3 regions of the Alistipes sp. ZOR0009 genome follow, and region 1 is predicted to be linked to each of the others. Evidence: riboswitches for the same ligand, from Rfam matches in the RefSeq annotation. Region 1 holds a riboswitch; each other region holds the start of a gene.

Region 1 (3,243 bases):
TTATCCGCTTCGAGCAGGCTAAAGACGGCACCTACTTTGCCCCCATAGCGCCACAGTACGACGTGCTAAAAATAATAGTATCGCACTTTAAGGATCGATTTTCCGACCAACCTTGGGTGATTTACGATACGGCACGCAGCTACGGAGCCCATTTCGATGGGAAAGATGTTGCCCTTATCACCATAGACGAGCCTACCTTCAGCGCCGAAACCGGGAGGCTATCGGCTGAGGTTGTCGCCGAAAGCGAGGTTGAGTACCAGCGGTTGTGGCAGGTCTTTTTTAAGCAGATAGCCATAAAGGAACGCAAGAACATGAAGCTGCAGCAAAACTTTATGCCGAAACGCTTCTGGAAGTACCTTACCGAGAAAAAGCGCCCCTTGTAAGCGTTAAGTACTGTTTATTCTTTTAATTTAAGCAAAGAATTCTACCTACCGCACACCAACAGCGGCTAGCAATCAACATTTTGGCAAGAGCATTGCTTAATTACACAAAAACGCAAAATAGAATAAACCTATATTTGCACTTCAATTCAACCATCATGAACTTTTTCTACCTACTCGATTTAATCGGAACATTCGTATTTGCCATCAGCGGAACCATTGCTGCAGGTCAAAAACGTCTCGACCTTTTTGGTGCTGCATTTATCGGATTCGTCACAGCAATCGGAGGAGGAACGCTTCGTGATATGATGATTGGCATACATCCCGTAAGCTGGACCACCTCGATGGACTACATCTACGTAATTTTACTAGCTGTAGCCATAACATTCCTAATAAAGGAGCAGGTATTCCGCTTCCGCAAAACGCTATTCCTATTCGACACGATAGGTATTGGAGTATTCACCATTATTGGGGTAGAGAAAGCGCTATCTAACGGCATCAACACGCCTGTAGCCATCATTATGGGAATACTAACCGCCGTAGCAGGAGGAGTTATTCGCGACACCCTCAACAACGAGGTGCCGCTAATCTTTAAAAAGGAAATTTACGCAACCGCCTGCCTTGTTGGCGCCATCGCCTACCTAGGCCTACAGCGCACAGGAATCCCTATCGAGACAAACCAGATTGTTACAATACTTATAATTATTGCCATTAGAGTAATATCCATAAAGTACAAGTTTTCACTACCTCGAGTGCAGTTCGACCAGTCGAAGCAGCTTTAATTCGGCATCACGACTTGTAATTTCTTCAAAAAAAGACAATATTTGCGCCGCTTAGGTTCCTTAGGATTACCCAAGGGATTAAAAGGGAATGCCGTGAAATCCGGCAACAGTTCCCGCTGCTGTAAATCCAGATCTTGCATAAAGATCGCATGCCTTTAAAAATATACCACTGTAGATCGCTCTATGGGAAGGTTTTAAAGGTGGATGAGTCAGAAGACCTGCCTAGGCAACTCCGATTTTGGCCTACGGCGAATGGGTATAAGGAAGTAAAAGCAGCAGACATTGCTGCCATCCTCTATTGTCGTGCAACCAAATCGGATAACCAACCAAAGCACGACAAATATGCGAAAAGATCACACATCCGCAGAGACGTTTTGCATCCCTACAACGACAGGAATGCCGAATGCCGCTATCAGAAAAAAACTGTCAGGCGTAAACAACTCTCCTCCTGCATTGTTTAAGGCTATTGGAATAATGGCTTTTGACAAGGGATATCTCCCTCTTCCTGAGAATATAAAACAAAGAGAAGCAACGTGCTCAACTATCGTTGAGATATAACTTACAGATCATGCAAGACAATAGAACACCGTTTGAACGATTTGTCCGCAGAAAAGAGATGCTCGACAAGCAGTACGACGAGCAGTACAAGCAAAAACAGCACAAAAAGGGGAAATTAACGGCCAAGGAACGCCTCGACATCCTTTTCGACAAGGGTACATTCGAGGAACTTGACGCCTATGCCCGTCCGTTCAACTCAAAAAAAGGAGCCCCATTTGGAGATGGCCTTATTTGCGGTCATGGGAAGATAAATGGGCGGAAAGTATTCGCCTACGCGCAGGATTTCAACTTTATGGGAGGCTCACTAGGAGCCACGCACGCCCAAAAAATTATCAAGGTGCAAGGGATGGCCCGAAAAATGGGACATCCTATAGTTGGGCTAATCGACTCGGGTGGAGCAAGAATACAGGAAGGAATAGCAAGCCTTGCCGGATATGCAGGCATCTTTCTGAACAACATAAAATCGTCGGGCATCATTCCGCAAATATCCGTAATTCTGGGTCCAGCAGCAGGTGGCGCCGTTTACTCTCCTGCCCTCACCGACTTCATCTTTATGACCCGACATACCGCTCAGATGTTCGTTACGGGTCCAGAGGTGGTTAAGGAGGTACTCAACGAGGAGATAACCTTCGAGCAGCTGGGAGGAGCAGACGTACATGCGAGCAAAAGCGGCGTTGCCCAGTTTGTTTACGACGACGAGGAGCATACCCTGCTGGGTGTACGCAAGCTGCTACGCTACCTTCCCTCAAACAACATCGAACTAGCGCCATTCGACAGCTCGCCCGTATACGCCCCCGAGAAACCAGAAAAGCTAAGCCTAATTATTCCTGACGAATCAATCAGGCCATACGATATGCTTGAAATTATCGAGAATATCATCGATCAGGATAGCCTTTTTGAGGTTTCTGAGCTCTATGCAGCCAACATCATCACAGCCTTTGGCCGACTAAATGGACAGGTGATAGGTATTGTGGCTAACCAACCTAAAGTTTTAGCAGGGGTGCTGGATACGAACTCGGCCATGAAGGCTGCGCGTTTTGTCCGCTTCTGCGATGCCTTCAATATTCCGCTGCTGGTTCTGGAAGATGTCCCTGGATTCCTACCAGGCTCGGAGCAGGAGCATGCGGGGCTAATACGCCACGGAGCAAAGCTGCTATACGCATTTGGAGAAGCTTCGGTGCCTAAAGTTACGGTTATCATCCGCAAAGCTTACGGAGGAGCCTACATTGTAATGAACAGCATCAATATTGGAGGAGATTTCAACTTTGCATGGCCTACCGCCGAGGTGGCCGTAATGGGACCAGAAAGTGCCGTGAAGATACTTAACCGCAGGGAGATTGAAAGCGCTGAAAATCCAGAGCAGCTCAAGCAGCAGCTTATTGCCCAATACAAGGAGGAGGTAGCTAACCCCTACATTGCTGATGAGCTCGGGTATATTGACGAGGTAATCGATCCGGCCATCACCCGCGATAAGCTTATCTCGGCATTTGACCTACTTCGCAACAAGTACATGGACAAATCGC
Region 2 (3,243 bases), on a different contig from region 1:
CGAAATGGTAGCCCATCGAGCGATAGGAATACGAGTAAAAAGCGATATTGCGGCTGCTATTCGTCGGAACATTTCGCAAGACAGTTACTTCTTAACCCCAGCTGTTTGTTATTTATACGTATCCGTTACTTTTTACGTCTCGAGAACCACAGCTTAGCCGCACCACTCTTAGGTTGCTCCCCTTTAGTGGCAGTTTTCGCTGCGGGCTTAGCCTTAGAGGCTTGTGGTTTCTCCTTTTTGGGCGCCTTATCGGCTGATAGTGGCTCCTTACGAGCCTTTTTTTCCTCCTGCTTTTCGGGCTGTGGCTTTGCCTTTCCCAAATTGCGGGTAATTCGCTTCGAGGCAAACTCAGGTTTTGGTTTTACGTAAACGGTTTTCTCAATAAAACGAAGCGGCTCCCCGTCTATCTTAATGAAATCCGTCTTAAACGCTCTATCCCCAGGTTTTGCAGTATGACTGTTTACGGTAACCCTCTCCTGCTCTATAAGCAAATCGGCCTCACGACGAGAGCAAAAGCCAGCCTCGCTAATCAGCTTATTTAAACGAACTGCATCCTTTTTACTTTGGCGCATAACTTTATATTACAAATGTGATTGAGCACATTACGCCACGAAGGTAATGAATTATTGTTATAATTTCAGCCTAACCTCTGCAGCATCGCCCACAGGCTGCCCTATAACCCCACCAAAAGGTCCCATAAGCAGGACTAAATTGTCCGTTTTCCCTTTACAACCGCAATAAAACCGCTATACATTATTTAATACTATTGCGGCTTACACAAAAAACAAAGATGCAAGGCTCTCGGCTTTCGCCTCAAACCCTGCATCTGTTTCTGAATAATGCCTTACAAATATAAACGCTTATATATCATATCAAAGAGCAAATCAAAAAAAGTATGAAAAAGATCTTTTTTTTTGTCCATTTCGTCTGTTAAAGCGGACTATCCTTCTAAAAAAACAGCTTAACAGAATATCCCTTTTATAATAATATTTATATTTGCGCCAGTTTTGGTCTCCGCCTCAAACGGAGTGAAAAGGGAATCGGGTGTAAATCCCGAGCAGTTACCGCTGCTGTAAGTTCTATCCAAACCTTTTGCAACCATCCAGGCCACTGTCATTTCTTGATGATGGGAAGGCGAGCAAAAGGGGAACAAGCCAGAAGACCTGCCAGAATGCAAACATTTATAGCTTTCGGATAAAAGGCTTGATGTAATATCCTCAAAAATATTACTGCTCTCTCTTTATTTCCGCTGGCTTATAAATGGTTGAATCGCTAACGATTTTAATCATTTGTAAAGCATGCTGCTTAACTTTCTGCTTTTAGGCGCTCTCTCCGTAGCCGGCGAAAACACGCCTGCTAAAACAAACATTTCCGACACAGTTCGCCTCAAAGAGGTTGTGGTTAACTCCAAACTTAAACGGTACTCGTCTGGATTATCAATGAAGGTAATTTCATCCGGCGAAATACAGCAAGGGAAAAGCCTACTTCTTTCTGATATGCTTTCGTCCCAGTCAAATATTAGCATAAATACCTACGGACCGGGGGCTACCTCAACAGTTTCTATGCGAGGCTTAAGTGCTGCCCACACTGCCGTACTTTGGAATGGCATAAACCTGCAAAGCACCATGAATGGTGGTGTAAATTTCGGAAATATCCCCACCTTTTTTGTCGATCAAATCGCCGTTCAGCAGGGAGGGAATGGCGCCCTATTTGGAAGTGGTGCTATTGGAGGTGTAATCCATCTCGATAATACGTTAGATTTTGGAAGAGGCCATAGTGGCGAATTTTTTCAATCGGTTGGCAGCTATGGGCTAACTTACACCGCGGCAAAATACAGCTACAGTTCTAAAAAAGTAGCTCTATCCTCCCGCCTATTCTACACAGAAGCCCAAAATAACTACAAGTACCGCGATGATCAAAACAATCTCTTCCGCCAAAATAACTCAAACTACCGCAAAGCAGGCTTAATGCAAACAGCAACCTTTGCGCTTACCGAAAAAGATAAGCTGGTAGTCTCCTATTGGGGACAAGATGCGTTTAATCGCTATCCGCCCATCATTGGACAGACAAAAAGTAAGCAGCACGACTACTATACTTTTTCTAGAATATCAACACAATGGCAGGCAAATAGAAAAAACATTGATTTTAATATAAAATCTGCGCTATTTAATGATTGGCAAGCCTACAGGGATCCCTATGGAGCCAACTCCGACCACCGATCGTTAACAGCACAGCTCGAAGGCGAAGCCATTTTTCGCTTAAACAGCAACCAAACAATCGAAGGTGGAATTTATACCAACCTAGAAAGGGTAAATTCCACAAACTATAAGAATACAAAGAGCCGACTTCGCCCTGCAATGTCCGCAGTTTATAGGTATAAAACACCAAATGAGCTCCTAGATGCTTTTGCAAGCGTTAGATATGAAGCGGTGAAAGGAGAAACAACGCCTATTACAGGCTCATTAGGGCTACAGCTTCGCCTACTAAAGGGTCTTTACTTCAGGGCTAACGCTTCTCGAAACTATCGGCTACCTTCCTTCAACGATTTATACTGGGTACCTGGCGGAAATCCCGATCTTAAGCCAGAAACAGGCTATAGCCAAGAGGCAAACCTTGATTACCTCCTCGTAAAGAACGATTACCTTTTCTCTATCAAGGTTGCTGCCTTTAATAATACGGTAAGCAACTGGATTTTGTGGAAACCACAAGAAAATGGGTTCTGGAGTCCCGTTAACTACAAAAAAGTATGGTCGAGAGGCGCAGAAGGTGCTGCTACAATCAAAAAAAGATGGAGTAAAATTACCGTTGGAGCCGATTTATCTGGATCGATAACCTTTACAACCGACCAAACCAATGATTCTCAAGATAAAGGGAAGCAACTTTTCTACGTTCCTCGCTATAAAGCAGCAGCATCGATATATGCCGACTACCAAAACTTTCGCATTAGGTACACGCAAAGCTATGTTGGCCGAAGGTTTTACAAGGATGATCGTAGCGAATGGCTCAACCCCTACTCTCTAGCGAATATTTCAGCCGAAAAAAGCATAATAGTAAAAGGATACACCATTCGCGCATTTGCACGAATAGATAATGTGTGGAACGGAAGTTACGTGGTGCAACGTAGCTATGCCATGCCGCTACTAACCTACCAAATAGGGATAGCGCTTCAACTTGGAGAAAATCAGTAACTAAATAAATCAACAACAATGAGAAAATTTTTGTTTGCTGCCCTGCTTTTTGCTT
Region 3 (3,243 bases), on a different contig from region 1:
TTGGCGAAACGGTAGGCGGTACTCTCGGCAGGGGTTGCCTCTAGGTTGTAGATGCTGCCTGTTTGCTCCTGAAACTGCTCTAGCATGAGCCTCATAAAGTGCATTACCTGCTTGGAGAAGGCTAGCCCATCGGGATGCGCAATCCCTTTTCCGAGGAAGTTCAGGCAGCATTCGTTCATCCCGTTGATGCCGATGGTGGAGAAGTGGTTGCTCCAGTAGCAGCCAAACCGTTGGTGTATGTGGCGCAGGTAGTACTTCGAGTAGGGGTAAAGCCCATTCTCGGTATGGCGTTCAATCACCTTTCTCTTTATTTCGAGGCTCTCCTTGGCCAAGGTCATGTAGTACTCTAGGCGGTCGAAAAACTCCTCCTCGGTTTTCGACTCGTAGCCGATGCGCGGAAGGTTTAGCGTCACCACGCCCACCGAGCCGGTAAGCGGATTGGCGGCAAACAGCCCGCCACCACGGCGGTTAAGCTCCCGCTTGTCGAGGCGAAGGCGGCAGCACATGCTGCGCACGTCGTCGGGCTTCATGTCAGAGTTTACGAAGTTGGAGAAGTAGGGGATACCGTACTTGGCGGTCATCTCCCAGATGCCCTCGTACTCGCTGTTGTTCCAGTCAAAGTCGGGGGTGATGTTGTAGGTAGGTATGGGGAACGAGAAGAGGCTGCCCGCGGCATCGCCCTCGCTCATCACCTCGGCAAATGCCTTGTTAAGCATGGTTACCTCGTGCTGAAAGTCGCCATACACGCACTGCTGCAGCTCGCCAGCGTAGGCAACGGCCTCGTCCTTCAGGAATTCGGGCACCACCAAATCCATCGTTATGTTGGTAAATGGGGTTTGGAATCCTACCCGCGTAGGCACGTTGAGGTTAAAGAGAAACTCCTGTAGGGCCTGCTTCACCTGCGCGTAGTCGAGCTCGTCGAAACGGATGAAGGGCGCCAGCAGCGTGTCGAAGTTGGAGAAGGCCTGCGCGCCGGCGGCCTCGCCCTGCATGGTGTAGAAGAAGTTTACCACCTGCCCTAGGGCCGTTCTGAAGTGCTTTGCCGGCTTGCTCTGCGCCTTTCCGGTAACGCCTCTAAATCCAGTTAGCAGCAGATCCTTCAGGTCCCAGCCCACGCAGTATACGCTCAGGAACCCCAAATCGTGGATGTGCATGTAGCCCTGCTTGTGCGCGCCCGATACGCTCTCGGGGTAAAGCTTGTTGAGCCAGTACTGCGAGGTGATAACCGTAGAGATGTGCTGGTTGAGCCCCTGCAGCGAGTAGCCCGAGTTGGCGCTCTCCTTGATTCTCCAGTCCTGGAGGTTGAGGTACCCGTCCATCACCTCGATGTTGGTAAGCAGCTCCTTGGTGCTGCGCAGCTCCTCGTGCTTCTTACGGTAGAGCATAAAGGCCTTCAGCAGGTCGAACTCGCCATGCACAAACAGCGTTTTCTCGATGCAATCCTGCACCTGCTCCACGTGGGGAGTCTCCTTCTCGCACACCTCCACCAGCAGGCGGATGGCGCTTTGGCTGAGGTTGTACGCGTGCTTGGGGTTAACCTTGCCCGAGGAGCCCATCGCCTTAAGGATGGCATTCTCAATCTTACTTGCTTTAAAAGGAACCTGCTCGCCATTGCGCTTTACAATGGTCGTAAAGAGTAGATCACCATTCATACTTACATTTTTTTGAAAGTGGATAAATGGTAACTCGCGGGAAAATAAAAAGTACTTGGAAGTGCAAGTATTCTATCGCCTTTCACCCGAAAGCTACGAATGTTTGGTATCTGGCAGGTCTTCTGACTCGCTCCTCTATTGGTACCTTCCCATTCGTCCGAACAGTGGTGCATGCCAACGAGTATGATGGAGCTTACAGCTACGGGGATAGTCTTGGATTTTCACCAAATTCCCTATTAATCCATAGATGGAACCAAATACTAAGTAAAGGTAGGCAATAAGGTCCCCTCCGCGCCACCCCTACTGGTTGGAAGTTATGAACAATTGGCCGTTACGGTTCTGTGCGATTTCGTATTTGCCTGCTATGTCGTGCGTTATCCTGTTGATAATTTTTGTAATCGCGCTATTCGGCAGGTGGTATGGCGGGATTTGTGGGTTGATGTCGCCCGCCTAGGCCACAGCTGCTCGTCCCTTTTGGCAGCCTGTTTGCCCGTGGCTTTTGGTGTGGATGGATAGTTTTGGGGATGCCGTAGCCCGCAACCGAGATGCCACCCGATGCTCCTGCCGTTACCCTCCGGGTGGCGCCCATTCTTTTACTGACAAGTTGGCATGACTAATGCGTTCGGTCTGCTCACTTCTGTAGGAAAAATGGTCGCCAACGGCTCCGTGATCGTTTTTCCTGTAGGATTTGCCCTCCCGTAGTGCTCCGTGATCATTTTTCTTGTAGGATTTGCCCTCCCGTAGTGCTCCGTGATCGTTTTTCCTGTAGGATTTGCCTTCCCGTAGTGGTCCGTGATCGTTTTTCTTGTAGGATTTGTCATCCCGTACTAGTCCGTGATCATTTTTCTTGTAGGATTTGCCATCCCGTAGCACTACGTGATCATTTTTCCTGTAGAAGTGAGCTGAACGTACGGCTCCGTCACCTCACTTCTGTAGAAGTAAGCCAACCGTACGGCTCCGTCATCTCACTTCTGTAGAAGTAAGCCAACCGAACGGGTGGGGGACTCTCTTTTTTTATCCCGAAAAGCCGTAGAGACGCATTGTATGCGTCTCCGGTAATGCGGTTCCTTTAGTACGGTACTTCTTCTTTAGGGTATTCTAGGGCAATTCGTCGATCCCGGAAGGTGGCGTCCCTGCGGATTGAAGTGGCGCATTGCATGCGTCTTCGGTAATGGACAGCATAAAAAAGCCGCACATCAGCAGGGCTAATGTGCGGCTTCCATCATTGGCAGTGTTGGATAAATGCTGAGCTGTTTAGGTCGTCTCAGCAGGCTCTGTTCTATCTGTAGCTATCTTCTAAAGCGTAATTGGCGTACCGTGGTAGTAGTCTAGCAGCTTGGTTCGGAAAATGAACTCGTAGCGAGCCTGCGCCAGCTCCGATTGCGAGGTGGCCAGGCGCTTCTTGGTTTCGTTCATCTCAAACGAGGTCGATTTACCTGCGTTGAACTTCTCCTGCGCGTACTGGAAGGCTACGGTTGAGGCTTCCAGCGCCTGCTTGGCCGAGGTAAAGTTTTCTTTAGCCGAGAGCGCGTTGTAGTAGGCCTGCTGCATATCCTTAAAGAGCGTCTTCTTGGCGTTAACCAGGGCCAGC

The links. Region 1 has a riboswitch for cobalamin ahead of L990_RS20110 (hypothetical protein). Riboswitches for the same ligand answer to the same signal wherever they lie in the genome.
Region 2: linked by a shared signal. The riboswitch ahead of L990_RS11145 (TonB-dependent receptor plug domain-containing protein) and the one ahead of L990_RS20110 (hypothetical protein) in region 1 are both predicted to bind cobalamin.
Region 3: linked by a shared signal. The riboswitch ahead of L990_RS05405 (ribonucleoside triphosphate reductase) and the one ahead of L990_RS20110 (hypothetical protein) in region 1 are both predicted to bind cobalamin.

The regions. Positions count from the first base shown of each region.
Region 1 is NZ_JTLD01000061.1:8,635-11,877, reverse strand. It holds gene L990_RS15260 (TIGR03915 family putative DNA repair protein) at 1-383, shown strand, start outside; gene L990_RS15255 (trimeric intracellular cation channel family protein) at 539-1,162, shown strand; cobalamin riboswitch at 1,199-1,403, shown strand; gene L990_RS20110 (hypothetical protein) at 1,505-1,720, shown strand; gene L990_RS15250 (acyl-CoA carboxylase subunit beta) at 1,731-3,243, shown strand, end outside.
Region 2 is NZ_JTLD01000034.1:49,354-52,596, forward strand. It holds gene L990_RS11135 (adenosylcobinamide-GDP ribazoletransferase) at 1-72, opposite strand, end outside; gene L990_RS19245 (S4 domain-containing protein) at 126-572, opposite strand; cobalamin riboswitch at 992-1,186, shown strand; gene L990_RS11145 (TonB-dependent receptor plug domain-containing protein) at 1,299-3,188, shown strand; gene L990_RS11150 (DUF5074 domain-containing protein) at 3,207-3,243, shown strand, end outside.
Region 3 is NZ_JTLD01000016.1:51,400-54,642, forward strand. It holds gene L990_RS05405 (ribonucleoside triphosphate reductase) at 1-1,652, opposite strand, end outside; cobalamin riboswitch at 1,747-1,925, opposite strand; gene L990_RS05415 (TolC family protein) at 2,949-3,243, opposite strand, start outside.